4 regions of the Thalassotalea crassostreae genome follow, and region 3 is predicted to be linked to each of the others. Evidence: predicted binding sites of a transcription regulator. Region 3 holds the regulator's gene; each other region holds the start of a gene.
What was found. The regulator sigma-54, encoded in region 3, starts transcription at its own class of promoters, with help from an activator protein. The targets are predictions, from matches to a motif close to GTTGGCACGNNNNTNGNNT.

Region 1 (8,079 bases), 730 kb from region 3:
TTTTTCAACTATGACCCTGAAGGTTCTAAAGCAAGCCAAGCACATAAAAACGACAAAGTTCATATCAAATATATCCCAATCGACAATAATAACGTAGCACCGTACTTAGACCACCCATTAAAAGCATTCATTGATGCGAGCGCTGAATACATTGATTACATCGATATACCTGCCGAAGAAAGGGCTCTAGCAGATGAAAAAATCGCAGCGTCAGATTTATGGGTCAAATCACTTTCTGCAGGTTATGAGGTCTATACTGGTGAATTTACTATCGGTAATGAATACTTCAAAGTTGTTAAAGATACTCTAGCGCCGAGCATTGTTACTGGAGTTAATGCTAATTTAGTAGATAATATTATAGAATTATCGTGGGACGCTCATAACGATGATGCTTTTCAAGAATACAATGTTTATCGCTCTGTAAATGGTGAGGTATTTAGTCAACATGCACAAGCTGTGTATAGTAATAACTATACAGATAGCGAGATTACAATAGGCGATAAATACGATTATTATATTACTGCAAAAGATCGTTCTTGGAATGAGTCTGCAAGCTCAACTGTAGTAACAATAAGCACTGATGCACCAAATAACGCTCCAGTTTGGAATAAAAATAGCTTTAGCTATAGCGGTATTGTGAGCGGCGAACTTTTCGTACAACATCAAGAATGGCGCATTACCGATACAGAAAATGATCCGCTAACATTTGCTTTAGTTTCAGGACCAAGTTGGTTAACTGTTGAAGCCAATGGTAAAGTTTCAGGCACGCCGACACTTAATGATGTTGGTGATAATGTGTTTGTTCTAAGTGTAACCGATGGAATAAATGCCCCTGTAGAGGCTACCATGACAGTAACCGTAGCTGCAGCTAATACTGCCCCGACCTTTTACAGCGACCCTTTTACAGCATCTAGTATAAAGAAAAATCGATCTTATAATGACTCTATTGCTACATCGGCTACCGATGTTGACGACGATCCCCTAACTTACAGTAAAGTTTCAGGTCCAGATTGGTTAAATGTAAGTGAAACGGGAGCATTGAGCGGTACACCAACTCGTTCTAACAGAGGTTTAAATAGCTTCACAGTTAGCGTAAGTGATGGTATCAATCCTGCAGTAACTGCAACTCTCGAAATTACAGTAAGCAATTAATTTTACATATTAACTTTATACCCCTACTTTATTGCATATTTTGTAAAGGTAGGGGTATTTTATATAGTCAAACAATTATATGTTGGCATCTATACGTTAAGCTATTTTTGACAATAACTTGGGCTTTACAAAAATTCACTTACTCAAGCGGTATTACTTTGCCAATGTACGGTAAATGACGATATTTTTGCGCGTAATCAATGCCCACACCAACAACAAATTCATCGGGAATTTCGAAACCAATCCATTTGCAATCAACGTTTACTTCACGACGCGATGGCTTGTCTAATAACGTACAAATTTCAATTGAATTAGGTCCGCGCAGCTTTAAAATTTCTACTACTTTGTTTAAGGTATTGCCAGTATCAATAATATCTTCTACTAAAAGAACATCCTTGCCTTCAATACAATCATCTAAGTCTTTTTTAATTTTAACATCACGAGAGCTTTCCATAGCATTGCCATAACTTGATGCAGTCATAAAATCGACCGTGTGATTGACTGCAATAGCGCGCGCTAAATCAGCCATAAACACAAATGAACCACGCAACAAACCAACCATTACTAGGTTATTACTATCTTTATAATGCTCACTAATTTCTTTCCCTAGGGCTTGCACTCTCTCAGCAACATCTTGCTCCGAAATCATTACATCGACTCTATGTTTCATTTAATATTTCTCTTGATCATCTTTAAATTAAAATTGCTTATAAAACTATAGACCTATCCCGTTAGTCTCGCGATTGATTCTTACAATTACTTATTTTATCTTTTGTTCTTTTCTATCACTTTCAATAATTTAGATACAGATAATCTAGCAAAAAAGCGTCAGATTTTTTTACAGTTCAGAATAACTTTACTGCCTCCAGACCATAACTCATTGAATATACTTCATTTTTTATGATGGAATAATTCTTGCTTGGCCAATATATAGAAGGAATTACGTAAATATATAAAAAACAAGAAGTTTAAAGAATAAAATATTAAGGTAATTAAATGAATTTAACGTATTTAAAAGCAACGATTGCTGCATTGATTTTATCGATAAGTAATGTTGCTAATGCCGGGTTAATCTTTAGTTTTGAAGAAGTTGATAACAATGTCACCATGACCTCTTCAGGCTCTATAGACACTAGTGGCTTAGTAGAAGGAAACACTTCTCCCTGGGGATATACTGGTATCGAAAGTGGTACTTATGACTTTCTTGGTAGTACTAATTATGGCGAAATAGACATTTCTTTTGGTTTTAGTGCGGGTACTGACTATTCAGCTTGGCAAGGAGCAGCGAGTCCTTGGACAGAAACCTTTTGGTCATATAACTTTATGGACTTTGATGTGGTAAGTGGAACCAAACCATTTGCTACATTTATATGGGCAGCGCCTTCAGTGGCTTTACCCGGCTTAGGTATTCGTGAAGATGATCTAGAAGGTGATATTTGGTCAGCCGATCACAACTGGATTGCCAAAGGTTATAACTTTGAAGTATTAGGCTTAAATTCAGGCTCATACACAGTGACCGATGCAGTGTCTGGCGAATTTATCACCATTCAAATTGGTGCCTTAAACCAAGCAAGCGTTCCAGAACCTTCAACTTTAGTTATTTTTGCACTAGGTATCTTAGGCTTAGCTTCAAGAAAATTTAGCAGATAATATAGCTTGTTATATAAACATATAAAGCACCACTTGTTGGTGCTTTTTTAATGGCTAAAACTAACAAGCAAAGCAAAACCTTGATGTATTTAAACAATTAAATTGTTATCCTGTAACCTGTTCCAATACTAAAAATAAAAAGCACTATGGATTACACCACTACCGTTCTTGTTACCCTTATCGTTTATAAAATTGTTTTAATTGGCATAGGTTTTTATGCCAATAAAAAAACAAGCTCTACAGAAGACTACTTTATTGGTGGCCGTGGTTTAGGGCCTTGGGTTGCTGCCATTAGCTCTGCTGCTTCTGCATCATCTGCCTGGACATTACTTGGCGTATCAGGCGCTGCTTATGCTATGGGTTTATCGGCAATATGGTTGGTTCCTGCTGTACTCGGTGGTTATATAATTAACTGGGTTTGGATTGCGCCTCGAATTCAACAAAAAGCCAAAACTGAAAACGCGGTAACTCTTACCGATGTATTAGCAAATAACAGTGGTTCATTTAAAAAACCAATTATTTGGTTCTGTTCATTTTGTATCGTATTTTGCTTTACCTTCTATGTGGCAGCGCAATTTCAGGCGGCGGGCACAACCTTTGCTTCTACCTTCAATGTTTCGATGACCAGCAGTATTGTGATGGGTACCACGATTATCTTAATTTATACCTTGTTAGGCGGTTTTTGGGCGGTGAGTATTACCGATACATTACAAGGTTTACTGATGGCTCTGGCGTCACTGGTATTGCCAGTAGCAGGGCTTATTGCTGTTGGTGGTTTTGCTAATCTGTTTGAGCAAATGCAGCAAGTATTTGATGTTACACAAATGCAAATTACTGGCCCGCATTCTGGCCTTGTCGCTATCGCTTTTGTAGTGGGATTGATGGGTATAGGTATAGCTCAGCCGGGACAGCCGCATGTAGTGAATCGAATGATGGCGCTGCGAGACGAGAAGTCGGTAAGACAAGCAAAAATCATTGCCATCGGTTGGGCCGCCATCGTGATTGTTGGCATGATGATAGTCGGCTGGTGTGCCAAAGTTTTATTAACTGAATTGGTCGATAAAGAACAGGCTTTACTGGCCGTTACCAATCAACTGTTCCCACCGGTTGTTGCTGGTGTGATCATTGCCGCTATTTTGTCGGCGATTATGTCTACCGCCGATAGCCAATTATTGGTTTCTGCATCGGCGATGTCTTATGATTTACTCGACAAAAAAGACGACAAAAAAAGTTTAAACTATTCGCGCCTGACCGTAGTGGCGATTTGTATTATTTCAATGTTATTGGCACTCTATGCACCGGAAGATATTTTCTCTCGGGTATTATTTGCTTGGAATGCATTAGGGGCAGCATTTGGCCCGCTGTTAATTGTTAAATTAGTGAGTAAATCAGTTAATGGGAAACATGCCTTTGCGGCTATCGTTGTTGGTTTTAGCTTGTCAGTGATTTTAAGTTTATTCCCGTCACCACCGGGGGATTATTTGGAACGGTTAGTGCCGTTTGCGTTATCATTTTCAATCGCTTGGTTAGGTCGAAGTAAATAAAGTTATTGCCGGATTAAATGTGCAAAAGCCAACGAACTCACTGCAATTCGTTGGCTTTTTATTGAAAAAATAATATTTAGTGGACTCTGACACCAGTATTTTAAGCTAAGGGACGAGTATTACCTTACCGTCACTCTTATGATCAGCATAGTGTTCTAACGCTTCAGGAAAATCTGAAAAATTAAATTCTCCATAAATATCGGTTTGAAATATACCCTCACTAAATAGTTTTTGCACTTTACGGCTTAATCCTAGTACTTGCCAAGGTTTTGCATTGCCAATGTAGGTTGCTAGCCAGAAGCCTTCTATTTTATGCTGTTTAAAAATTACATCGGCCACTGAAAATTGCCCACCAATGGGATCATGGGTTTCAGTGAGTCGACCATAAACAATGGCGGTAGATTTAGGCGGCATACACGACATTGTTGTCGGTGTATCAATGTCGGCAACTGCATCTAAAAGAACGGTCGCTTTCAATTCGCTACTAGCGCTTTTAAGCTGCGCTTTAAAGTCTTCAGCTGTGGTCAATAAAACTTTATCTGCTCCAAGCTTGGTTAATACTTCAACATTAGCTTCTGATCGTACCGTAGCAATCGTCTTAATGCCTTTTATTTTGGCATAACGAATCGCACCTTTACCTACTTGGCTTGCCGCGGCATTAATAACAACGGCTTTTGCACCAAGCTCTATTGCACGTTCAATTAAACATACCGAAGTACATGGGTTAACAATTATCGTAGAGGCTTGAACATCGCTGATATCATCGCGAACCGGCAAGCAAAAATTTGCTTTGGTAACCGCATATTCAGCCCATACACCGTCTTTTCCTGGTTGTGCTGACAGTGCTACGCGCTTTCCCTTTAGCCACTTTCCATATAAGCCTGCATTAGCATCTATCACCAGACCACAACCTTCAAAGCCAACAAAACTGCCATTGACTGGCGGTAAGCCATATTTGCCCATCAAATAAACCAAATCGGATGGATTAACTGGGGCTGCCAACATTTTAACCAATACTTGACCCGATTTTAACGCTGGCAACTCTTTATCGATAAGTTCAATACGATCGGATAGTGGGGCGTTTAAATCATCGATGAGATTTAGAGCAAAACCTTTGTGTGTAACCGGAGTAGTAGTCATAATTTCTCGTCAATGTGTATTAGTTTAATTCGGGTTGTGTTAGCTATAGTCCACGTTGCCATTCTTTTCTAAGATGAACAGCATCGGGATGATTAAGCGCCATATCAATTTGATTTACCAAGCGCTCTTTATCTTTACCTAAAACTCCCTTTAATACTAGGTAATTCGAGGCATGGTCGCTGCGAAATATGGTCTTGTTAAGTTCCAGCGCCTTTAATAACAGCGCCATTTCAGCAAACAATTCATTTTGACTTAACTGCCTGAACTTACCATTAAAGTTTTCGGCAAAGCGTTGCTCTCCCAATGGAAAAGAAACCACTAATGTTGACAGGTAGTCGGGCTGCGCTGCGTTCATAAGCTTAGCTGAATTAATCGCATGTTGCTTTGAATACTCTGGACCGCCTAAACCATTTAGAATCATCACTGACGATTTCATTCCGGCCTGTTTGATTTTGTTTAGTGCTTGCAATGAGCTGTCAAAAGTTTCACCTTTTTCGATTAGCTCAAGCACTTCATCGTCACCACTTTCACAACCAACATACATTAAACTTAGACCTAAACCTTTCAATTGAGAAAGTTGTTCTACGGTTTTATTATTTAAGTTTCTTGGCAAGCAATAACTAGAGATTCTGCCAACATCGGGAAAATACTGCCTGATCAATAAAAGAATATCTTTCAGCCGATTGAACGGTAACATCATCGCATCACCGTCAGCGAGGAATACTCGATGAACAGGTAAGCTTGATTGTTTAATTTGAATTAACTCTTGCTCTATTTGCTCAAGTTTTTTCGGTCTAAATTTTTTGTTGTCATTGGTATACATATCGCAAAATGTGCAGCGATTCCAAGAACAGCCATTGGTGACTTGCAAAATCAAACTTTTCCATTCCGATGGCGGTCGAAATACCGGTTCAATATATTCTAATGGGTACATTTATTTCTCGTGTAATTTCTATTCTTATCTCTATTGCTGACCAAGCTTCATTTATTCTTCTTGAAAAATATCTTCTATTGTTAGTTCGAACAAACGCGCTACTTTAAAAGCCAAAGGCAAACTTGGATCATATTTACCTTTTTCAATGGCATTGATGGTTTGCCTAGAAACATCCAGAGCCAACGCTAAATCTGCCTGCGTCAAATCGCATTCAGCTCTTAAAACTTTCAGTCGATTCTTCATAGATACTTCCTTTTACCCATTATGATTCCGACCATATAGGCAACGGCCATCACCATAATCAGGTGTGAGATTTCCGGTTCATAAGTAATTAAGCGAATATCCTCTAACATCTCGTACGAAGTACCGGCAATTAAACCAACCCCCAAAGATAACGCCATGGCATTAAGTTGAATTTTTTGCATCAATTCATCAAGGCTGAGGATTTGTCTGCGCGTCACCAATACCATTTTAATGCCTGCCGCTATGTGCAAGATTAAAGCAATTACAGAAATTGAAGTTTCGAAGTCCCAAATAAATTTCGGACCAAACGCAACGAGCGCTGTTGAAATTAACCAAACGACAGTCCAAATGGCAACCTGTACGGTATTCTTTATGTTTTCTTGCTGCCAATCATTATTTTCTTGTGTAATCATTAGTATATACTCCTATACAAAAAGTAAAACAAGCTTTACTTTTAATAAAAGGATAATACAGCAAGAAAACACAATGTCAAATAAACTTTACTTTTAGTAAATCATACATAACAAAAAACCCACGAACATCAGTGGGCTTTATATCGTCTAATTACGGTAGTCTGACTAAGCTAGTTTAATTAAAAGAACGCAGATTTAGCTTGTTCACTAATGTCGATTCCCGTTACATGGGCACGTTGTAATAACTGCCAAAAATAACGATAAGTTGCGCGGTCATGCAATTCACCTTTGTGCTGAATTGGTCCCCAACTATTTGCTTGCGCTGCGAGTAAGATATCTTGCGCGTCTTCTACCTCTTCATAATTCGGCTTCATCGCATCAACAATGGCAGTAATTTGAGTCGGATAAATACTCCACATACGCAAGAAACCAAATTCATTTCTTGCTCGTTTTGCATCATCGCGTGCTTGCTCAACATTTTTCAAATCAAGGGTTACGTTGTGAGCAGGTACAACACCATTGGCAAGCGCCGCAGCAACTAATTCAGTTTTTGCACGAGCTAATAATGGGTGGTCAAATTGACCTGGACTGCGCATACATGCCGCAGGAATTGCGCCATTGTGACCTGAAACGAAATCCATCATGCCAAAATCAAGTAATTGCACCCATGGTGTTGCGGCAATGTCCCAAATTTCATGTAGTGCACCGTGAGTTTCAATTAACACATGAATTGGAATCTCTCGGTTGATATTATTTGCCTTACAACTTTGTTGAATATACTCAACCATGTCTTTTATTTGCTGAGCCTTAGTTGGTTTTGGCAAGGTAATATAAGCGAGTTTTTCACCACAGGAAGGAATTAGAATATCAACATCTTTTTGCCAGTGGTCATGGGTATAATCGTGAATACGTACACCCATCATATTTAATTCGTTGTCAGCACTACCAATAATGCGAGCGACCATTTCAGCATGTTCTTTTTCAGAACCTGCGGCGGCACCAT
Region 2 (8,079 bases), 840 kb from region 3:
TTGGCTGGCAAGCCCATTTTAGGGAAGAGTATGTTAAGTTTTCTGACCCTAAAAGCAAAGAATTGGAAACATTTGACCAATTAATAAAATGGTCTCACGCCAATAACTTTGAATTTCATGTGACCGAAAACAATATTCACCTGAAGAAAAACGCAGCATATAACGAAGAGCTTGTTGCTCAGTCGTATGCCAACCTTATACAAATATTATTGAATAATAGAAAGACGGGTGTTGTATCTTGGAATGCTTGGACCATCACTGATGGTCCGCATTTTCGCAATAAAACCACTATTACAACCGGCCTTTGGGATGAACATTATCAACCAAGAAAAGCTTATTACGAAGTTCAAAAAGTGTTAGAGAATAGTAAGTAGCTAAAACTATAATTATGAAATTTATCCCAATAAAAGCAACATCGATATGTGCTTTATCATTAGTCGCTTGTGGTTCATTAAGCATGAGCCATGCGAAAGAAGTCACAAGATCAACGACAGTTATTAAGTCGGATCATTATTCATTAACTAATCACCTTTATAATCAAGGTAGTGTGATGAGTTATGATGAAAACGCAGTGCAAGAGCTAGGATCCGCGTTTACCATAGACTATATTGACCCAGGTGGTTCAGGTATGGATGCCTATGTGCAGGGCACAGTAGGTGGTGTTAAAGCGGGTGGAAAATGGCTTCCGGGCAGTGCATCGTTGACTGGCATGCCCGTTAAGATCGCAAATTTAAATCACAGTTTACGATTGCAGTGGAAAACATTTCAACAAAATGCCGGAGACAGCAATGACAAATGGTGGGCAACCATTAACGTTATTTTTGACGCAGGTGAAAAAAACCTTGAACCGGTTGATGCCGACCGTGATTTTGACTTGGTCATACAGCTTGAAAGTTACCAACAAGTGGACTTATCCGATAAAGTTAAAGCAGATAATAAGTCTTATTGGTGGTTTGCTCGCAATGAAGATCGCACAATAAAGCCTTTTTCATTAACGGTAGATGGCGCAGAATATCAATGGGCTGTGCGTTACAAGTTTTTCCAAAATAGCGGTGATAATGATAATAAAGTTCACATTAAATTTATTCCTATTGACCACACCCAAGTTGCCCCTTATCTCGACCATTCATTAAAGTTGTTTATTGATATCTCAAAAGACTATTTAAACTTTTTAGATTTGCCTAATGAAGAAGACACTCTTGCTAAAAGGAAAGTAGCTGAACCTGACTTATGGATAAAATCAGTTCGAGCAGGTTATGAAGTATATAGTGGCGAATTTACCGTTGGTAGCGAATATTTTAAAACTGAAATAGATATTACTGCACCGAATAAACCAGAAAGCGTAGCGGTTGAATTAGTTGAAGACAAATTAGAACTGTCTTGGAATATAGACGATAGCGATTCTATAGAGTTTTATCGGTTATATCGTTCAATTGACGGAGCAGCGTTTGAACTTATAAACGGTAAAGTTTATTCAAACCGTTATACTGATCAAATGGATGACTTAGTTAGCAATTATGAATATTATGTTGTTGCAGTAGATAGATCGTTTAACGAATCAACTGATTCAGATATCGCAACACATTCTAACGTACCATCTGAACCAGAACAGGAACCAGAACAGGAACCAGAACAGGAACCAGAAACTGCGACAGATGAAGAAAAAAGCGAAAGCAGTGGCGGTGCAATTTATATGTTATGGCTGGCTTTAGTCGCTCTTGTTCGCAATAAAAGTCGTGATTAAGCCTGCGATAGTCGATATTAACCAAATTAATCAGTTTAATTTAGTTACTTTCCTAATGACATAAAAAAAGCCAGTGAAAACACTGGCTTTTTCCGTTCAATTCTAATTTATTTTCTTTGTAAGCTAGCTGACACACGGCGCCAGTTTAACCCTATCAAAGCCAATGAGAATATTAATAATGTACTCGGCTCAGGAACTGGTTGTGAAGTCCCACTGCCACCTTCACTTGCGTTTACATAAACAGCATCTAACAAGTTACCAACGGTACCAGAACCTGGTTGAATAGAAGAAAAACGAATTGTCGCTTCAGTTCCTACAACTTTAAAACTGCTATTTACTTGTTCCCACTGTGTTGTAGTGTGATCATCCAGTAATAAATTCACGCTGCTTTCTGAACCAATAATTTCAAATCGAAATGATTCACTAGTATTACTTCTTGCTCTATAGGCAAAACCGAAGTCATAAATATCACCGTCAGTTAAACCTGTAAGTGTTTGCTCTAAGACCCATTGAGTACCATTGTATGGATGAGCATTCAATTCAGCATGTTGTTCACCGCTAAATGCTTCAACACCAGGAAATAATGAATCCCAAATTTCAACATTATCACCAGACCAGCCAACTGCACCTGCAGCAAACCATTGCCAAGAGCCATCTTGAACATCCACATCTTCAAAGTCACCATTTTCGACTAGACTGACCAAGGTTGCATTTGCAACAAAGCTTAGGCCAAATATTAAAGAGAAAAGAAACCCTTTAACTGTAAACTTATTCATAAATTTATCCTTTTAATTCTCAACAATCACATTTATTGAATTTGCAAGTAGTAATGCAAGGCATGTGCCAGTTTTTAAATTGTTGTTTTTTAAAGGAAATATTGTTTACTTTGTTTGGGGTTGTAAATAATTCTGACAGTTAAACGGAAAGTAAAATTGAATATGGCCCACCCGGCAGGAGTCGAACCTGCGGCCTCGCCCTCCGGAGGGGCGCGTTACAGATTAAAATCAACTTATCAATCAATTGGTTATGTTGCCAATTTATGGTTGTGACTGAAAAGTGACAGAAAAGTGACTTCTCTAGCCTAACTAAACCTTATAATTACCAATATTGAATAAACTTTCCTGATTATAATCCTTATACCTTTAGAAGTTCTTAAAGAGATTAGTTTTATAATCATTTCCGGAAATTACAGTAGTGAGTTTAATTCAACTTTACTTGAGTAATAGTCAATTGTTTCATATCAGAGTTCTTGTAGACTATCCGTGTGTTCAAATTTTAACCATTATGGTTTGGATGTTACATTCGCCAAAATTTAGCTGTATGGCAAAAATAATCAATACAAGAATAAAGGCTTTATTATGAAAATAAATAAACTTCGGAAAAGTGCTGCTTTTGTTATTTTTTGCGGACTAAGCAGTCTCTGTAGTGCTCAATCTATAGACCCCTCAGATGAAAATATTCAATATACTGGTCGCTGGAATTTTGATAACCCTTCAGCACCAAAAGTTACTTGGCATGGTTCCAAACTCTTATTTAGATTCAGCGGAACTAGTGCAAGTGTTGATATTGATGCAGGAACACGCAGTCCTTATGGTGTTGAATGGAAAGAGCAGTATAGGGTAGTAATCGATGGCGTGCCTAGTGATGACTTAATTTATATGGATCCAGGCCGCGCTACTTATACACTTGCTAATAATTTGCCTCTAGGTGAACACACTATTGAGTTGTTTAAAGAGACTACTTATTCTTATAAGTCAGCTAGTACTATTTATGGTATCGATGTTGATGGAACGTTGCTTGCTCCTCCGGCTCGACCAAACCTTCGAATAGAGTTTTTTGGTGATTCGAATATGGATGGCACTTCTAATTACAGTGAACAAGATTCGGGCGATTCAGGTGGTTACTATGCCTATCCGGCCATGGCGAGTCGAATGTTAAATGCAGAAATGAATTTACAAGCGGTAGGAGGGGCTACCCTTGATAAATCAGGGCAGGGTGGAGATAATGATGTTCGCTCATTTATCTTTTCTGAAGACTATATAAATCAAGATATTAATTATAGAAGTGGATTTGACCCTCATGTAATTGTTGTTAATGCTGGTGCGAATGACGTTGGCGCTGGTAAAGAAGAAATAAAAAACAGATATAAAGATGTTATTACTGACTTACGTTCGGTTTATGGCAACACACCTCATATCGTATTAATGAATGCATACGGCTGGGATTTAAATGAACCAGCTAATTATAGTCATGAAGTAGTCTCTGAAGTTGGTGGAAATTTATCGGCTTTAAAATACCCCTGGATGTGGGAACAATTTCACGGTTCGATGTGGGATCACAGTGGGCAAGCACATATGTTAGCACAGCATATAGCTTCACTTAATCCATTATGGTCGATTCAAAGCAATAATGAAATTGTAAATGCTTTTACTAATAATGGAGATGTGGCAAACGGGAGTTTTGAATATGTTGCTCCATTTGGTGGTTACGGATGGCGTTATTATGACGATCCTGGTGTGGAGCGAGTATACGATCCTGCAGGTGCTGCAGATGGTAATTATTATCTGCGTCTTTCTGCGGATAATCAATCACGAGGGGTTCATCAGGCGACTGATGCAACAGGAGATTTAATACCGGGAGCAACACAAGGTGGTGAAACTTATACTTTGACTGCTAAATTACGTGGTACATCACCCGGTGCAAAAGCAAAATTTGAAACACACTTCCAAGGGCAAGAGCTTTGGACCCACAAAACTGAAGATGGTAGCCCATACCCATATCAAGTCACTAGTATAGATGTAACAACACAATGGCAAGAATATACACATACATTTTCTGCAAGCGCAGGGGTTTGGCAGTTGTATAATTATCTATATGCAACACAAGGCTCTGTAGAATTTGATGATATTGTATTAACGGTCAACAATGTTTCACCTCCACAAAATCAACAGCCCACTGCGAGCTTTACCGTAAGTTCGAATAATTTAACGGCTAACTTTACGAGCACAAGCTCTGACAGCGATGGTAATATTGAAAGTCACTATTGGGATTTTGGTGATGGTAATAACTCGGATGTTGAAAACCCTAGCTACAGCTATGCATCTCCAGGGAGTTATACTGTTGAATTGACTGTAACCGATAATGAAGGAAGCTCTGATAGTTCAAGTCAAGTTGTGGCTGTATCAGAGACTACTGGTAACGAAGTTACTATGGATATTTGGTCAGCCTCCTTAAATAGGAAAGGTCGTTTAACTGTGCAACTTAATTGGAGTAATGCATTAGGCAACAATGTGGAGATAGTAAGAAATGGAAGTGTGATTGCTACTACCGCAAATGATGGCACCTTTAAGGATGTTTCATCTAATATGGCAAGTGGCACTTATACATATCAAGTCTGTGAACTAGGTGGTGGGAGTTGTTCGGCTGAGCAGTCAGTGAACTTATAAAACAACCTTACTTTTACTTAAGCCGGTATTTTAAAAATATCGGCTTTTTAGTTTCTTAAACGGTTTATCCAATTACTAGCGAGTGCTAACCATTGATCTGTACCATCTTCAATATTACCTGCACCAAATCCATGCCCACCGGTTGGGAATAAATGAATTTCAACAGGAATATTTTTGCTATGTAAGGCTTGTGCATACAAAGTTGACTCTAAATAGTGGCATATTTCATCATCCATTGCATGAACTAGAAAAGCAGGGGGAGTATGAGGGGATATTCGTTTTAATAAAGTGTTTTCAGCAATTTCTTGAGAAGTGAGTGGTCGATGATACAAGCTGTCTTGCAACCATTTTTTATTTTCATTATTTAAACGAGTCACACCATATATTAATAATGAAAAATTTGGATTTTCTTCCGCTACTTGCGATAAATTTACACTCGCAACCGTTGCTAGATGACTGCCTGCAGAAAACCCCATAACACCAATATTATTAGGATTTATTTTTAGCTCTTGATGTTGTTCTCTCAGTAATGACAAAGCTTTTCTGAGATCTGTTATAGGAACTAGCTCAGGTTTAGTTGCTGATAGAGGATTAGGTAAACGATACTTTAACACAGCCGCGAGTATCCCTTTAGATGATAATATTTTCGCTATTTCATATCCTTCATGATAAATCGCTTCTGTTTGATAACCCCCTCCGGGTAAAATCAACACTGCGGCACCATTTGAGGCCGTAGTTGGTTTAAAAATAGTTAAAGTAGGGTTTACAACCTGATAGATACAGGTTGCTCCCCAACAGTCAGCTTCATATTCCTTTAGTTCATTTGGCTTGCTATAGGGCATTTTCTCTGTGCCATATAAACTAATTTCTTGATGCGCAGCAGATACAAATATTGCAGAAAAGCTAAAGAACGCAACAAGCGAAATATATCGAAGAACTAAAGCTACTCCATTCATTGAAAAACGTAGAGCTTTTATCACATAATATGTCATGCATTGTCCCTCTGACTAACTTTAATATCTCATATTTATTTAATCGGTATTACTTATGTTCCTGATAAGGTTTAAATGAATACGAAAAACGGTAGTCTAACCAAGGTAAAATATAGTTATCAAGTGGCTCAGAACCCCAAGAATCAGTTCCTCCAACCCCTCGCTGCCTGTAATCTATATTCACAAAAATACGATCATTTTTAATAAGTTCAAAGGGATGTAAATTTCTTCGAACATGATCGCTTTTAGAAGCATCGTAATCATCTGTATTAAAAAATTCAGCACCAAAACCAATGACTCCTTTTTTATTTGAACCAGAATTATTAATACCAGAAAATGTGATTCCTTGACCTTGATTATCTATAAAAGAAACGTGCCTAACATCGGTACGATAACCATTCTCCGAAGGACGAACATAGGGAACATACAAAGCATCAACATTGGTTTCATATAAACCGACAAAGGCTGAAGACTTTCTATCATCGTAATTTTCATGGGGTCCTCGACCATAATAGGTTAACTTGTCAAAGCTAGTATCAAGTTCAAATAAGTTTCCTATTCTAGGCAAATCACCATATTCTTTATGTGGGGCTGCATAAAACCAATTATCAACTTTTACTTCGCCTGAACCATATACATGATAGGTCATGAAATATCTGCTTTCGATAGCGTCTAATGCAAGTTCTACTTGTATCTGGGCATAATTAGAAGATATTCTTTCGACCTGAATTGAGTTTAGTTTGCTATTTTTCCCTGCGTGTTGCCACACAGACATATTTTTTTCATAGTCAACCATCTCTAGATCATTATAAACCGGTGCTCTCCAAAATTCTGGATGTGTAGGGCCTTTTAAGAACTCTTTCCCATAGTAATTAATAGAGGTGATTAGGCCAGTAGTTTTATCTACGTCCATGGTAAAGTCTGCCCCGGAAAACGTCACTTTATTTTTAAGATTCTCTATCTCTAAAGGTGTTTGTTGAGGTGGTTTAGCATTAGCAACTTGATACGGTAGAGCAAGTTGTTCCTGTGCAACTATATGGCCTTTTTCAAGTAAACCTTCGGAATTGTTAAGGGTTATATCGACATTAAAAAAATACTCATCTTGATTGCTTAACGGAGTTTTAAAATCTAATGTTATATACTCCTTCTTGCCTGGTTTAGCCGAAAGTGTTCTAACATTTCCTTGTTCAATAACTTCGCCATTTTCCAATAAACGCCAATTTAATTGATAATTGCTTAGATCTTTAAAGTAATATTTATTGCGAACGATAATTTTACCTTGTGCTAAATCAAGAGCTTCTATCGAAATGTTTTGTTGAACCTTTTTTACTTCCCATAAGTATGGGTAAGGAGTGCGATCAGCAAAGACTAAACCATTGGCACAAAAGCTGTCACTGTTCGGTGTACCTTCGGGTTCTAAGTCTCCGCCATAAGCTTGGAATATGGTGCCATCAGGAGCTTCTTTTTCAATAGTTTGATCTACCCAGTCCCAGATAAAACCGCCTTGTAATCGGTCATATTTTTCAAACGCATCCCAATACTCTTGAAAATTTCCGAGTGAATTACCCATTGCATGTTCATATTCAATAAGTATTACTGGTCGCTCATCATGTTGCGTTTCTGCGTAACGGATAATATCGGGTAATGGTGCATACATTTGTCCATAAGCATCCGTATGGCGCCTAAGTTGTGCCTGCTCAGATATAACTGGTGATGCCTCTTTAGCTTTAAGCCAGTCGTATGTCGCTTCTAAATTTGGCCCATCACCTGATTCATTTCCTATAGAGCGCATAATAACAGAAGCGTTATTTTTGCTACGCTCATACATATTAGAAACTCTATCTAAGTAGGCAGCTTTCCAGATTGGATCGTTTACAATGTGTTTTTTTGGGTTATA
Region 3 (8,079 bases):
CGGACATTATTTAGATATCATGGAAAACACTGAATCAATCAATGCTGCTATTGGGCAGGTTAAAGAAAGCGTTAGTAAAGTACTTGAGTTGGCGAAGAGATTAGGTGCTGATAATGCTGAAGTGTCGATCAGTAAACAACAAGGGTTAAGCGTTTCTACCCGTCTTGGAGAAGTAGATACCGTTGAGTTTACCAATGATGGTGCCCTTGGATTAACGGTTTACAAAGATGGTCGTAAAGGCTCTGCATCAACGGCTGATCTTTCTGATAACGCCCTTAAACAGTCAGTGCAGGCGGCAATCAATATTGCTCAATATACCTCAAAAGATCCAAATTCCGGCCTAGCGGATAAAGAACTTCTATGTTTTGAAGATAAAGACCTAGATTTATATCACCCCAAATCACTAAGTACCGAACAAGCGATAGATATTGCTAAAGAATCAGAAGCTAACGCACTGAGTTACGATTCTCGAATTATTAATTCTGATGGCGCTAATTTTGCTAGCTATGAAGGTTTTAAAGTATATGGCAATAGCCACGGCATGTTGAGTGGTTACCCAAGTACCCGTCATAGTTTAAGTTGTATGATGATTGCCGGCGAAAATGACGATATGCAACGTGATTACAGTTATACCGTTAGTCGAGAATTTAATCAGTTAGTCGCTGCTAAACAAATAGGTGTCGAAGCGGCGCAAGCAGCTGTAGCAAGACTAAATAGTCAAAAAATCGGTACGCAGAAAGTGCCTGTGATGTTTCGGGCCGATGTGGCAAATAGTATTTTTGGTCATTTTATTTCAGCGATCAGTGGTGGTAACTTGTATCGCAACTCGTCATTTTTGCTTGATGCAATTGGCAAGCAAGTATTTTCAGAACATTTACAAATTTCAGAACGTCCTCATATCAAACGCGGACTTGCAAGTAGTTCTTTTGATGCCGAAGGTGTAGCTACGCAAGATAGAGAATTTATTACCGATGGGGTATTACAGTCTTATCTTTTAACAAGTTATTCTGCTCGTAAATTGGGTTTAACTTCTACAGGTAACGCCGGTGGCATCCATAATTGGCAGATTTCTGCTAATGGTGGTGATTTTGACGCCATGTTAAAAACGCTCGGTACAGGCTTGTTGGTAACTGAATTAATGGGACAGGGTGTTAATGTCGTTAATGGCGACTATTCACGAGGGGCTGCAGGTTTTTGGGTAGAAAATGGACAGATAGCCTTTCCTGTTGCAGAAATCACTATTGCAGGTAATTTGAAAGATATCTTCAATTCAATTGTTGCAACAGGAAATGATTTTGATTTACGTGGCAGCATTAAAACTGGTTCGGTGATAATCGAAGAGATGCAAGTTTCTGGTCAATAAATAGCGATGTAGCAAAGGACTTATTTGCCAGCCTAAGTGCAAATAAGTTCGCTACTATCCAAGCATTAGGGTTGCTGTTCCAAGGAACGCGAATATCCCAACCACATCAGTCACGGTTGTTAATATCACACTACCAGCTAGTGCTGGATCGATGTTCATTTTTTTCAGCACTAGTGGAATGATAACACCGGCTAGGCCCGCTGCAGTTAGGTTCATTAACATGGCAAAAGCGATTATGCCACCGAGTACAAGGTCAGACTTCCAAATGGCGACAATAGCGGCCATGAATAATGCCCAAATCAATCCATTTAAAAAACCAATGGCAAGTTCTTTAACTAAAATAATCCGCGAGTTGTTTTCACCAATATGACCTAATGCCATACCGCGAATTACAAGTGTTAGTGTTTGTGCGCCGGCAACGCCGCCCATGCTTGGTACTAATGTATTCAATACCGCTAATATGGCCATTTGCGACAATATGCCTTCAAACATACTAGACACTGCAACAGCCATTAAGGCAGTAATAAGATTTACACCGAGCCAAACGGAACGTTGCTGCGTTGATTTAAAGACTGGTGCGAAAGTATCAGCGTCATCGTCGAGACCCGCCATACTCATCATCGAGTGCTCTGCTTCTTCACGGATGATGTCAATGACGTCGTCGATAGTGATACGACCAAGTAAGTGACCATCTTCATCAATAACAGGTGCAGAAAGCCAGTCATGGCGTTCAAATAATGTTGCTACTTCTGTTTCGTCCATATCGGCAGGTACAGGCACCGTATCATAATCGGTAATTTCTGCGATTGTTTGCACAGGTCGGGCGGTAACTAAATTAGCGAGCGAAACCGAACCGATAAATTTATCCTCTCGGTTTACCACATAAAAAGAATCGGTTGCTTCTGGCAAGTCACCTTTTAATCGTAAATATCTTAAAATCACATCGATGGTAACATCTGGACGCAAGGTGATGGTATCGGTGTTCATGATACCGCCAGCAGTATCTTCGTCGTACGCTAACGCTTGCTCAACTCGAAGCCTGTCTTGTGAGTCCATTGACTTCAGTACTTCGTTGTATACCGAATCAGGTAGGGTTCTTAATACTTCAGCAAGATCATCTATATCCATGCCTTCGGCAACAGCTGCAACTTTTTCAGGTTGCATGTTTTTCAAAATACCTTTCCGCACTTCTTCGGATAATTCTTCGAGTATTTCACCGTGTAAATCTGGGTCGATGAGTTGCCATAATACATTACGGCTACGTGCAGTAGAGGATTCTAATAATAAGGCTATGTCATAAGCAGGTAAGTTCTGAAACATTTTACGCACGTAAACGAACATACCACTTTCAAGAGCGGTATTTATCTCGAGTAAACGTTTTTGGCTTGTGTCTTGTTCAGATATTTCCGGCATGATGCACCCTTTGCCGATTATTGTTCTTGGTTTTGCAGGGTTATCTATTTTCAGTTAGATAACTTGCTTTAATAATCAGAAGTTTAACGTAAGTAACGGTTTTTATCAGCTTTTTTCTTTAAATAAGGTTTATGTTTATTTTCTAACAGAACGAAATACTTAGTTTTCTTCATCAAACTTGTCTAAGAATAATTGGCAAACGGCATCCATCGCTTGCTCTGCATCATTTCCTTCGGCCTTCACTTGTACCTGCTTTCCTTGACTTCCTGTTAACAACATTAAGCCCATGATAGATCCTGCATCGGCTGATTTATTGTCGAGAGTAAGTGTTATTTTAGCGTCATAATTCTGACTAAGCTTGGCAAGTTTTGTTGCAGCACGGGCATGTAATCCAAGTTTGTTTTCAATAACTAATAGCTGTTCGAGTATATTCAATGGCTTACCTACGGTTTAATCTCGCGATGTCTAATTTGCACATCTTTGTCCTGCTTTTTGAACTGCTCAGCCAATGCTTCGGCAATATAGACGCTACGATGCTGTCCGCCTGTACAGCCAATTGCAATCGTTAAATAGGTTCGGTTATTGCGTTCTAAGTGTGGTAGCCAAGTCATCATAAATGAATTTATTTGCCAAACAAATTTGGTCACGATAGCCTGGCTTTGTAGAAAATCTTTAACCGGTTGATCTAGGCCGTTATAGGCTTTCAACCCTTGCTCCCAAAATGGATTAGGTAAAAACCTAGCATCGAACACATAGTCTGCATCAGATGGCACTCCATATTTGAAGCCAAAGGACTCAAAAACAATAACCAGTTTACCTGATGTTGTACCCAAAACTCGTTCGCGCACTAAATCGGCTAATTGATGTGGTGTCAGCTTAGTGGTATTTATATATAAATCCGCACGACTAGCGACCGGATCTAATAATTTTTTCTCCAATTCGATCGCTTGATCAAGAGCCATGTTCTGTCTGATTAGCGGGTGGAGTCGACGGGTTTCACTAAATCGACGAATCAACTCATCATTGTCTGCGTCTAAATACAGAATGCTTAATTCTACTGTATTGGGTAAATAATCAATAATTTCGCTAGCGTCATCAGGGTTGCTAGGCAAGTTACGGACATCGAGGGAAACAGCAACGTTCTCATAGTCGTTAATTACAGTATGAGTTAATGCTGGTAGTAAATTTACCGGAATATTATCAACGCAGTAATAGCCCAAATCTTCTAGTACCCTGAGGGCAACCGTTTTACCTGAGCCTGAGCGACCGCTGACAATGATTAATTTCATAATTACCCTTAAGTATTTCGTTCTATAAGTGAATATAGTTGTGTAGAAGTTTCACAACGCCTAACTTGTTTACTGATGTCTTTGTTACTTAACAAACGAGCAATACTCGCCAGAGTCTCTAAGTGCTGTTGGCAATGGTCTTCGGGAACGAATAAGGCAAAAAATATATCAACCTTTTTATCATCAATAGCGTTAAAAGCGATAGCTGATTCGGTGGTAACGAGAACTGCGATAGGTTGCTCTGAGTTATCTATTCGACCGTGTGGAATTGCTATTCCATTACCGATACCAGTACTACTAAGCTTTTCACGAGTCATTAAACTATTGAGTAAAGCCTTCTCATCACAACTTTTAATTTTAGTCGAAGCAACTCTACTGATTTGTTCCAGAACGTTTTTTTTACTATTTCCCCTAACGCCACAAAGTGTGCGTTCGGGGGTTAGAATACTACTTAAATTCATAATTAGTGTTTAGACAATTTAGCCTTGTGCTTTAAAACTTGACGATCAAGTTTATCAATTAAACTATCAATAGCTGCATACATATCTTCATGGTCTGCGGAGCCAAATATTTCACCACCATTTAAGTGAATCGTTGCTTCCGCAATTTGCTGCAGTTTTTCAACTTTCAATACAACATACACATTATTAATATGATCGAAATGTCGTTCCAATTTTTCAAATTTCTGATTCACATATGAACGCATAGAATCGGTAACTTCAACATGGTGACCTGATAGATTAATTTGCATAAGCTGTATCCTTATTTTATCGGTTTAAATTAAGCTCTTTCTTTGATTCGAAGGCGGGATTCCTAATGCTTCTCTATATTTAGCAATAGTTCGCCTTGCAACGTTAATTCCCTGCTCGGACAATAATAGAGCTATCTTACTGTCGCTTAATGGTTTGCTTGGTTTTTCAGCTTCAACCAATTTTCCAATTAACGCTCTAATCGCTGTAGAAGAACATTCTCCGCCGCTTTCAGTGCTTACGTGACTAGAGAAAAAGTATTTCAACTCAAAAATACCTCTAGGTGTATGCATATACTTATTTGTCGTTACTCGTGAGATTGTAGATTCATGCATTTCAACAGCTTCTGCAATATCATTTAACACCATTGGACGCATCGCTTCTGGTCCATGCTCAAAAAAAGCTTGCTGCATTTGTACGATACAGTTTGATACTTTCAATAAGGTTTCATTTCTACTTAATAGTGACTTGATAAACCACTTAGCTTCTTGCAAGTGGGTACGAATAAATTGGCCATCACTCTCTGAGGTTTTGCTTTTAGTCAGTGCTGCGTATTGTTGATTAATGCCTAATTTTGGCGCTGTGTCTGGGTTTAATTCTACTGTCCACCGGCCATTTTTCTTAAATACGCTGACGTCAGGAATGACATATTGTTCGTCACTTTTGGCTATCGCATCACCTGGTCTTGGGTTTAACGTATGAATTAATCGCATGACCTCTTTAAGCTCATCTTCTTTAAGCTTAGTTTTGCGCATAATGGTTCTAAAATCGCGATTACCGAGTAAATCAATATGATTTTCAATAACGTTCTTTGCGTCGTCTAAATGTGGCGTGTCTTTATCAAACTGTGATAATTGAATGAGTAAACAATCTGCAATTGATTGCGCGCCAACGCCAATAGGATCGAATAAATGAATACGTTTTAATACTGCTTCAACTTCATCTAATTCTACTTCTTCATCGCCGAGACTTTCTAACACGTCTTCGACAGTGATTGTTAAATAGCCGCTGTCATCGATAGCGTCGATAATGGTAGTCGCAATTGTCTTATCAGTGTCGGTAAATGGGGTTAACTCCATTTGCCAGTATAGGTGGTCTTGAATGGAATCTGAGGTTTCGCCTTGATAGACGTAATCATCATCGGAACTGGCTGCTATACCAGTGTTAGATGTACCCGCACTAAAGCTTTCTTCCCAGGTACTGTCGACCGATAAGTCTTCTGGGATTTCGGTTTTATTTAAGGCTTCTGTTGTCGAAATTTCATCTCTGCTAGGTGCTGCATCTTCAGTGCCATCAAGGCTAGCTTCTGCGGAAGATATTTGTTCAATGGACTCATTACCTGATTCACTATCTGATTCATTCGAACCAGTTTCATCAACTTCTAAAAGTGGGTTCGAATCAAGAGCTTCTTGGATTTCTTGTTGCAGGTCGAGAGTAGACAATTGCAGCAATTTGATTGCTTGCTGCAATTGCGGTGTCATGGTTAAATGTTGCCCCATTCGGAGCTGAAGACTAGGTCTCATTGTCGAAAAACAATTCCAAAAAATATTTATGCAAATTAATTTAAATATTGACTCTATTGTCAAAAATTAAATTTAATGCGTGAAAAGTAATGCTGTAATAATTATAAAAGAGAGCATTACTTAATTAAAATTACTTTGATATCTTAAATATCACTTTACTAACTATAGCGTGAATTTTTCACCTAGGTATACATCTCGAACATGTTGGTTACTAAGCACCTGTTCAGCATTGCCTTCCGCGATTAATTCTCCATGGCTTACAATGTACGCATGCTCACAGACATCAAGAGTTTCCCTAACGTTGTGATCAGTAATAAGTACGCCAATCCCCCTCGCTTTGAGGTGTAAAATTATTTTTTTTATATCGCCAACCGATATAGGATCAACACCTGCGAAAGGTTCGTCGAGCAATATAAATTGTGGATCGGCCGCTAGCGCGCGCGCGATTTCAACACGACGTCGCTCGCCGCCTGACAAACTTTGCCCTGTGTTTTCAACAATATGTCCAATATTAAACTCTTCTACCAATGACTCTAACTTTTCTTGACGGCCAACGTCATCGAGATCTTTACGGGTTTGTAATATCGCCATAATATTGTCAAATACACTTAATTTCCGAAATATCGATGCTTCTTGTGGTAGATAACCTATACCTTGACGAGCTCTTTCGTGCATAGGTTGCAGGGTTAAATCTTCACCATTTAAACTTACTTTGCCATCATCGGAAGGAACTAGGCCAACAATCATATAAAACGAGGTGGTTTTACCTGCACCATTTGGTCCTAACAGCCCTACAACTTGTCCAGCGTTCACTGTTATGCTGACATCTTTTACCACTTTTCGGCCTTTATAGGCTTTGGCTAAATTTTCTGCTTTTAAAGTTGCTGTCATCGCTTTCTTTTATCACTTAATGTATTTATTTATTTATTTATTGATTGTTTTCGATTGTGCTATCTAATTTTTCTTCGGTTTTTTTATCAACCGCTTTTTTAGCTTCCGGTTTCAATATTGTAGTAACCGCTTCAGTACTTTCAGCACTTAGTTGTTCGGTAGCAATGTTGTAGGTGATAATATCGCCTTGCACCATACTACCTTCTTGGCTGACCTTTGCATTACCTTTTATAATGATCATCTGCGAAGAAGGTGAATAGCTTATTTCATTTGCTTGTAGTTCAATCTTTTGTCCATCATCGAGTAATTGACTAAATTTTGCTGGTTTACCGCGAGCTATGTAAGTCTTGCTTTCACTGTTTGCATCATTGCTCACTTGCACTATATCGGCTTCTATATTTAAGCTTCCTTGGGTGATTTTTACATCCTCCATATAGCTAGCAATTTTGTTTTTTAAGTCGCTTGATTGTTTTTTCGCGACTATTTTAATTTCTTGTGTAAAATCAACTTCTGCAGCGTTTGCAAAAGTTGCAGTAAGCAAAGCGAATAATGAAAGTGATAATTTACGATTCATGTTTTTTATAAATTGTTTGTTCATGATTAATTAACGTCATTTTAGTTGTATTGATATCTACTTCTAAGCCGCTGCCATACATTCTAAAGTCTTTGCCTTTAATTATTATAGTTTGCTCGGTAGAGATAATGTTAGTGTTAAAGTCCATTAGTAATGACTGGCCATAAATTTCAGAGACTAAACCGTTTTCTTCAGAGGAAACAAGTTTTACATCGTCGTTTAACGAAAGCAAATGGCCTTTTGTTAATGAACCTGTTTTTGCACTTAAGGTCCATGT
Region 4 (8,079 bases), 100 kb from region 3:
AGGTCGAGGTTTTTCCAACGGTACCCAGTGATTTTATTCAGGGGCAAGTTGTTATGGTTGATGGTACGGCACCAACATATCGTAACGAAGCTCTGGAAAAGGTTATGGATTCCGCATATACCATGGCTGAAAAACATAAACACAATGGTGAAAGCTTTATTGAACATACCATGGTATTCACTCAGGGGGATTTAAGGGGCGGCTTCATGATGGAGCTAAATAAAGCCGAAATGCGTGAACTCGATGCATTTGAAATTGAAAAATTATGGCGTGAAGAAGTCGGCGAAATTCCAGGTGTAAGAGAAATTCGTTTGTTTGCCGGTACCAATGCCGGTGGCGGCGCTGCATTAGAGTTCCAATTAAATGGTGTTGATGAACTTGAATTAGAACAAGCAGCATTAGAAGTTCAGCAAAAGCTTGGTGAATACGATGGCGTTTTTGATATTCGTAATTCATTTAGCCGAGGTAGTAATGAAATTAAACTATTCATAAAGCCTGAAGCGGAAGTGCTAGGGCTTACTTTAAGTGATCTAGGTAGACAGGTTCGCCAGGCGTTTTATGGCGACGAGGCGCAGCGCATTCAACGTGGCCGGGACGAAGTTAAAGTGATGGTCCGCTATCCACAAGTAGATCGTCGATCATTATCGGATTTAGAAAATATGTGGATACGCACGCCAAATGGTGAAGAAGTACCTTTTTATCAAGTGGCTGACATAGAAATAGGTTATGGTTTTTCTAAAATTACCCGTATCAACAATAAACGTACGATCAAAGTTGCTGCTGATATCGATAGCTTAAAAGTAGAGTCTCGCAAAATACTTGAAGAGTTTAACACAGATATTATTCCTGAAATCTTAAGCCGTTATCCTACAGTTAAATATGGTATGGAAGGAGCGAGTAAAGAACAACAAGACTTCTTAGCGCAACTTACAGCAGCCGGACTTGTCGCACTATTCCTAATTTATGGTTTAATCGCTATCCCAACTAAATCGTACTCACAACCATTAGTGATAATGTCGGTAATACCGTTTGGTATTATTGGTGCAATATGGGGGCACTGGTTACTTGATAAAACCGTTAACATGATGTCGATGTATGGTTTTATTGCATTGTCTGGAGTGGTCGTAAATGACTCCCTTATATTGGTTGATTTTATCAATAAAGCGAAGGGAACAGGTATGCGCTTAAAAGATATCGTGATTGAATCGGGAATGTTACGATTTAGAGCCATATTATTAACCTCATTGACGACTTTTTTTGGTATCTTACCGATTTATTTTGAAACCAGTTTACAAGCACAGTTTATCATTCCTATGGCGATATCATTAGGTTTTGGAATTGTGTTTGCAACGGTTATTACACTATTTTTAATACCGTCTATGTATTTGATTCGTGAAGATATTGGTGTCTTATTTAGAGGCAAACGACACGACTCTAATTTAACCGTTAAATAGTTTGGAAGGGTTATGAAGATAATTGTTTTACATGGATTGTTTATGCATTCATTGATAATGAGACCAATGGCTAAGCGCTTAACTAAGCTTGGCCATCAAGTTGAAAACTTATCCTATCCAAGTACAAAAACTGATAAACGTCGATTTTTTAATACGTTAGATAAAAAAGTAAAAGATGGACCTGTAATCATGGTCGGCCACTCCTTAGGCGGCTTGGTTTTCAAAGATTACTTAAAATCTCGAATGCTCTCAGTTGAACAAGTGCCTATGGTTATTACCTTAGGAACACCGCATCAAGGCGCACAAATTACTAAAGATATGGCCAAATTCAATTTGCATCATATACTTGGCTCGTCATTGCAGTTTGGCTTATTGCCAAAGAACTTTGAAAAAACTTGGACGCTACCACAAAAGCTTATATCTATTGCTGGCGACCTGAAAATAGGTGCAAAGCCGTTACTAGATAAAGTTTGGCGAGAAAACATCGAAGAGTCCGACGGAACGGTTGCTATCAGTGAAACCAAAATCCCAGGAATGGCAGAACATATTATTGTTCGACAAAACCATACAGGTCTTGTCTATTCCAAGGAAGTTGTTGATATCATAGATAAGTTTGCCAAAGAGTGTTAAAAATTAAAAAAAGCCGCTTGCATGAAGTGACCCCAGAAAGTTGGACACTTTATTAAGCGGCTTTTTTGTATTGAGCTAAGTGCTCTTTTTCAGCACTTAAACTTGAACAGTTATGATTTTACTCTCGTAATAAATGCAAGAAATGCATGTGTTTTTGGTATTGATCAATGACATCATTGATGATCGCTATTTCTGACCAACCCATAATATCGTAATCTTGGCCGCCTTCCATTAAATGTACTTCGGCGCGATAATATGTTTCGTCGATATTACTTTCTTCGTCAGTGGCAAAGTCAGGCTGAGTATGGCGTGTTTTATGGACAGCATAAACAAAGTCTTGTTCACTACCATGATTAACAATGAGCTTCATGCCATTGGTTATTTCTACGATCTCAGCATCAATGCCATTCGAGTCAAACTGCACCTTTAGCTTACTAAATGCTTTACTCACTTTTGATTGTATGTATTTTGTCGCATTTTTCTTATCCGGGGTCGATACTAAGTTATCTAATTTATCGCGCCATTGTTCAGCATCTTGAAAGTAATTTGTAGGCATCGCGCTTACCAATAAACTCTCTTTTTTCGCACTTTCAATTTGCAATGCTCGGACAAAGCCAAAGATGGCAAATAACAACACAATAGAGAACGGTAGAGCGGCAGCAATGGTCATGGTTTGCAATGCACTTAGGCCGCCTGCAAGAGATAAAGCGGCGGCAACTACACCAACACCGATTGCCCAAAACAATCGTTGCCATAGAGGGGTTTTATTTTCTCCGTTGGAGCAGAGCATATCGATAACCATTGCCCCTGAATCACAGGAGGTGACAAAGAACACAATAATCATTACCACTGACAAAATGGTTAATACCGTGGCAAATGGGAATCCTTCAAGGAAGACAAATAGCGCGACTGAACTATTTTCGGAAACCATTTGCGCTAAATTTGAAGACGTTGGCTCGGTCACCATAGAGATAGCGGTATTGCCAAAAATGGTCATCCATAACAAGGTAAACAATGTTGGTACTAACATTACCCCGATAATAAATTCTCGGATTGTTCTTCCCCGTGAAATTCGCGCGATAAATAAACCAACAAATGGCGCCCAAGCTAACCACCAGCCCCAATAGAATATGGTCCAGCCACCAATCCAATCTTTTTTATCATAGGCAAATAGATTAAATGAATTGCGAACGATATCGGATAAATATGCGCCGATATTTTGTAGGTATACTTTGAGTAAAAATACACTTGGCCCAAGAATAAATACTAAGGTTAAAAGTGCAATCGCTAGCATCATATTGGTTTGCGATAAAATTTTAATGCCTTTATCTAAGCCGGTCGCCACCGAAATTGAAGCAAGGGCGGTAATAACGACCATCACAATCACTTGGTTTAGTGTACTGACTTCAATACCTAACAAGTAATTCAAACCGGAATTCACTTGTGTAGCGCCCAAACCGAGTGAGGTAGCAACACCGAAAACAGTGCTCACTACCGCGAAAATGTCAACAAAATGACCAGGCCAGCCATATATTTTATCTCCGATAATAGGATGTAAAGCCGAGCGAAGTGTTAGTGGTAATTTATGTCGGTAACAGAAATATGAAAGGATCAAAGCAACGATTGCATATATCGCCCAAGCATGTAGCCCCCAATGGAAAAAGGTGATCTTCATTGCTTCTTGTGCTGCTTCTAATGTGTGAAGCTCAGCTGTTGGTGGAGATAAGTAATGCATCACCGGCTCGGCGACGCCAAAAAACATTAGTCCTATGCCCATGCCTGCAGCGAACAACATTGATAGCCATGTACCAAAGCTATAATCTGGAACAGCATGATCAGGACCAAGTTTAACCGAGCTGATTTTAGACAAGCTCATATAAAGGGCAAAGGCTAAAATAATTGTAACCGTTAATACGTAAAACCAACTGCCGTTAGTGACAATAGCATTTTGTAAGGCTGAGAAGTTGTTGCTTGCACCAGTAGGACTAAGCACTGTATAGATAATTAGCGCGACAATAAAAAGTGACGATGATATGAACACCGGCTTATTTAGTTTTTCGATGTTCAATTGCATTAACATGCACTCTAATAATTAAGTAGTATAGAGTACAGTTTAGTACATTTATTTAAATTTATATAAAAAACAATTGTTTATATTTGTAATTGAAGCTTAGTCTCACTAAGTTTTAATTTGTCGTTAGCTTGCATTTAATACAAATTAAAACGGAATAACGAAAGATTAACTAAGGGTTGTTTATTATTTGAACATCCCCTATAATGCCGCCTCTTGTGTAGCACTCCTCCTCTCAATGCTGCAAGAATTTAAATTGTCCTATTGCTATGTCTTTCCTCATCTAGTTAGTCACCTTTAGAGTTTTTACTGATTTATTAATTAGCTAAAATGTATCGCTTAGGCATATTCCTAAACGATTTGTCTCACATTAAATCTCATGATTTGAGCTAAAACGATAATGAAGTTGTGTTTTGATCGACAGTTTTGTGTTGATCTATTTATTAGAGTTTTATTATGTCTTACAACTATAACGGTCAACAGATCCGTATTATGCAACCTGTGCATTCAATTTCTGTTAATAAGAACCATGTGGTGATTAAACACGCTTGTGGTTTAAGCGATGTTACTTTTACAAGTTCATCAGATTTCAAAGTATTTTTAAATTGGTTGGATAAGCGTTAAATTCGCGATAACCTATGAATTAATATACAACCCAAGCGGTCACCTAGTTTATGTTTACACTCGACGATTTAGAAAAAATCAATGAACAACTAGCACCGCTTAAAGACCTTGCCGACAGAGAGTTAAAATCAATTTTTGGCCTCACAGGCAAGGTTTACACCCCCCATATTGATAACTTTAACGAAATTGCCATTTGCAAGGCGAAAATATTGTTGGATCTAAAAAACAATGGTGCTCTTGCTTTTACTGACGTTGAAATTATCACTAACGAATTAAACTCCCTTTATAAACGATACAAACATCGACAAGTCGTCAGTTTCAAAGGTGATGATTATGAATGTGTTTGTGCTCCGTTAAAATTAACAAAGTCAGGAAAAACGGTACAAAAATGGGCGAGATATTGGCTTAAAAAAATGCCCGACGAGAGCATTGATGAACAATGGCTAAATGAAGTAAAAGAAATTTGGCCCGAATATTTTGTTATTAGACAGTGGGATATATAGGTGGCTTTGGCTCAGAAGGCATTGCTAATTTGATTGCGATGAGAGGCGGAAATACCGAAGTTGGTTATGTCGAAGGTAACCAAATTACTGATTGGTCTAAGTTGACCGACAAGGGGTATCCAATTTCTTATGGTACAAGTTTTATCTATTCATTAGCATTCACCGAGCAGGGGCCGCAAGCGCAAGCATTTTTAACCTATGGGCAAAAAGAAAATCCAAACAGTGCTGAATATGCTAGCCAAACAAAACGCTTTGCTGAAAAAGATTGGCGAGACATCTACTTTACAAAAGAAGATGTGAAAGCTAATGCCAAAAAGTCGTTTGTACTCACAGGCAATTAACTTATTAGATTGATTTATTGAAGTAGAATTAGAGCAGTCTAATTCTACTTTTTTGTTTAACGGGTGGTTAAATGAAACGATAAAGTACCGTCCATAATTACTAAATTTATTAATACTAATTGCTCTGATTTTTAAAACTTCTCAATTCTTCGAATTCAATAAAGAACGCCCTTTGATAGTGATTCTTGTGCCCTGTTATGGTGCACCTTCATAGTGCAATGCATCTTAGTTGTTATTAAGTTATTGAAAAATATGTAAAAATAAAGTTGGTACGCAACTTGTAACCCTATAAGCAACTAATTAATAGGGGTTAAAATGAAGATAATTAACGCAATAATAAAGCCATTTAAACTTGACGATGTTCGTGAAGCAATTTCAGAAGTGGGTGTTGAAGGTTTAACGGTTTCAGAAGTAAGAGGCTTCGGTCGTCAAAAGGGGCACACGGAATTATATCGTGGTGCAGAATATCAAGTAGATTTCCTACCAAAAGTAAAATTAGAAATCGCAGTTAAATCTGAAGATGCTGAACGCGTGGTTGAAGCCATTTCTAAATCTGCTCACACCGGCAAAATTGGTGACGGTAAGATTTTTGTATATGACTTAGATCAAGTGGTACGTATCCGTACTGGCGAATTAGACGTAGCGGCACTTTAGGAGATTATAATGGAAGAGTTAACATCATTAACAACAACGGTAACTGAGCTACGTTTTGCTCTAGATACCTTTTACTTTTTAATATCGGGTGCACTAGTAATGTGGATGGCAGCCGGTTTTGCAATGTTAGAAGCGGGTTTAGTTCGCTCTAAAAACACAACAGAAATATTAACGAAGAATATCTGTTTGTATTCGATTGCTTGTGTAATGTTCTTACTTGTTGGTTATAACATTATGTATGTAGATAACGATGCTGGCGGTATTATCCCATCTATAGCTGGTTTAATTGGTACCCAAGCTGAAGGCGCAGATCATTCATTAGAATCTGATTTCTTCTTCCAGGTTGTATTTGTAGCAACGGCTATGTCGATTGTTTCAGGTGCGGTAGCTGAGCGTATGAAGCTTTGGTCTTTCCTAGTATTTACTGTAATTCTTACTGGTTTTATTTACCCAATGGAAGGTTACTGGACTTGGGGCGGCGGTTTCTTATCTGAAGCTGGTTTTAGTGACTTCGCTGGTTCTGGTATTGTCCATATGGCCGGTGCAGCAGCTGCATTAGCGGGTGTATTGTTACTAGGTGCTCGTAAAGGTAAATACGGTAAAAACGGTGAAATTTACCCTATCCCAGGTTCTAACATGCCACTTGCTACTTTAGGTACGTTCATCTTATGGATGGGTTGGTTTGGTTTTAACGGTGGTTCTCAGTTATTACTATCGGATGCTGAAAACGCAACAGCAGTTGGTCAAATCTTCTTGAACACTAACGCAGCAGCAGCAGCAGGTGCAGTAGCAGCATTACTTTTAAACAAAGCAATTTGGGGTAAAGCAGATTTAACCATGATCTTAAACGGTGCGTTAGCTGGTCTAGTTGCTATTACCGCTGATCCATTATCACCATCACCATTATTCGCTTCATTAGTGGGCGCTTTAGGTGGCATCTTAGTAGTGTTCTCTATTACTACTTTAGATAAACTTAAGATTGATGATCCTGTAGGTGCGATTTCAGTTCACGGTGTTGTAGGTTTCTACGCGTTAATGGCTGTTCCATTTAGCAATGGTGATGCGACGTTTGGTGCTCAACTTTACGGTGCTTTCGTAATCTTTGCTTGGGTATTCCTTGCAAGTATGGCTGTATGGTATGTACTTAAATTAACTATGGGCATTCGCGTAAGTGATGAAGATGAATACAACGGTGTTGATAAGTCAGACTGTGGTATCGAAGCATACCCAGAGTTCGTATCTCTTAAAAGCTAATCTAAGTATTCAATAAATTTTAGTTAAGTAATAAAGTAAAAAGGAGCCGCATGGCTCCTTTTTTATTGTCAGAATTTTGCTAATCAATATATTCTTAGTCTTAGTCTTTGTTGTTCCCTGTATCTTTGTGATTTTATTGGATTTAGTGGTAAAAGTTTCGTTTGTTTATTAATTCCACAAAAAAAATGTGGGCGAAATAAAGTTTTAACTCGTGTAAATAGTATTTCTATAAACCTAATTAATAATAATTAATGTTGTAGGGGTAATATATGCAGTTCAACCTAGCTCTTAGTTTATTGATCACTTCGATCTCCTTTTCTAGTCCAGCCTTTGCCGAAGAAGTCGACAGCGATAATGATGGTGTTATTGATAGCCTCGATGTAGATATAGATGGCGATGGCCTAATCGAAATCAGCACTCTAGCTGAATTTGATAATATCCGTAATAACTTAACTGGCAGTGCTTATAACGACGGTAGCGGTGATAATAGTAACGGCTGTGGTAATAACGAAGACGTCATAGCGTGTTTCGGCTATGAGCTTACCAAC

Region 1: LT090_RS15915 (PEP-CTERM sorting domain-containing protein) is a predicted target of sigma-54. The motif match lies at 2,055-2,073, and genes of this name have one in related genera.
Region 2: LT090_RS15530 (PEP-CTERM sorting domain-containing protein) is a predicted target of sigma-54. The motif match lies at 2,574-2,592, and genes of this name have one in related genera.
Region 4: LT090_RS02955 (P-II family nitrogen regulator) is a predicted target of sigma-54. The motif match lies at 5,889-5,907, and genes of this name have one in related genera.

Annotation. Positions count from the first base shown of each region.
Region 1 is NZ_CP017689.1:3,686,974-3,695,052, forward strand. It holds gene LT090_RS15905 (putative Ig domain-containing protein) at 1-1,152, shown strand, start outside; gene hpt (hypoxanthine phosphoribosyltransferase) at 1,292-1,822, opposite strand; gene LT090_RS15915 (PEP-CTERM sorting domain-containing protein) at 2,149-2,802, shown strand; gene LT090_RS15920 (sodium/proline symporter) at 2,949-4,346, shown strand; gene LT090_RS15925 (zinc-binding dehydrogenase) at 4,452-5,486, opposite strand; gene LT090_RS15930 (radical SAM protein) at 5,530-6,420, opposite strand; gene LT090_RS15935 (helix-turn-helix transcriptional regulator) at 6,472-6,663, opposite strand; gene LT090_RS15940 (hypothetical protein) at 6,660-7,076, opposite strand; gene LT090_RS15945 (HpcH/HpaI aldolase/citrate lyase family protein) at 7,256-8,079, opposite strand, start outside.
Region 2 is NZ_CP017689.1:3,584,148-3,592,226, reverse strand. It holds gene LT090_RS15540 (endo-1,4-beta-xylanase) at 1-374, shown strand, start outside; gene LT090_RS15535 (hypothetical protein) at 389-1,744, shown strand; gene LT090_RS15530 (PEP-CTERM sorting domain-containing protein) at 1,852-2,520, opposite strand; gene LT090_RS15525 (PKD domain-containing protein) at 3,103-5,190, shown strand; gene LT090_RS15520 (alpha/beta hydrolase) at 5,238-6,182, opposite strand; gene LT090_RS15515 (glycoside hydrolase family 2 TIM barrel-domain containing protein) at 6,232-8,079, opposite strand, start outside.
Region 3 is NZ_CP017689.1:558,890-566,968, forward strand. It holds gene pmbA (metalloprotease PmbA) at 20-1,363, shown strand; gene mgtE (magnesium transporter) at 1,418-2,776, opposite strand; gene LT090_RS02480 (HPr family phosphocarrier protein) at 2,936-3,211, opposite strand; gene rapZ (RNase adapter RapZ) at 3,220-4,065, opposite strand; gene ptsN (PTS IIA-like nitrogen regulatory protein PtsN) at 4,074-4,526, opposite strand; gene hpf (ribosome hibernation promoting factor) at 4,529-4,816, opposite strand; gene LT090_RS02500 (RNA polymerase factor sigma-54) at 4,841-6,337, opposite strand; gene lptB (LPS export ABC transporter ATP-binding protein) at 6,500-7,228, opposite strand; gene lptA (lipopolysaccharide transport periplasmic protein LptA) at 7,266-7,802, opposite strand; gene lptC (LPS export ABC transporter periplasmic protein LptC) at 7,792-8,079, opposite strand, start outside.
Region 4 is NZ_CP017689.1:661,069-669,147, forward strand. It holds gene LT090_RS02930 (efflux RND transporter permease subunit) at 1-1,454, shown strand, start outside; gene LT090_RS02935 (lipase family alpha/beta hydrolase) at 1,467-2,084, shown strand; gene LT090_RS02940 (BCCT family transporter) at 2,203-4,164, opposite strand; gene LT090_RS17055 (hypothetical protein) at 4,612-4,779, shown strand; gene LT090_RS02945 (hypothetical protein) at 4,830-5,282, shown strand; gene LT090_RS02950 (penicillin acylase family protein) at 5,270-5,623, shown strand; gene LT090_RS02955 (P-II family nitrogen regulator) at 5,939-6,277, shown strand; gene LT090_RS02960 (ammonium transporter) at 6,287-7,531, shown strand; gene LT090_RS02965 (hypothetical protein) at 7,801-8,079, shown strand, end outside.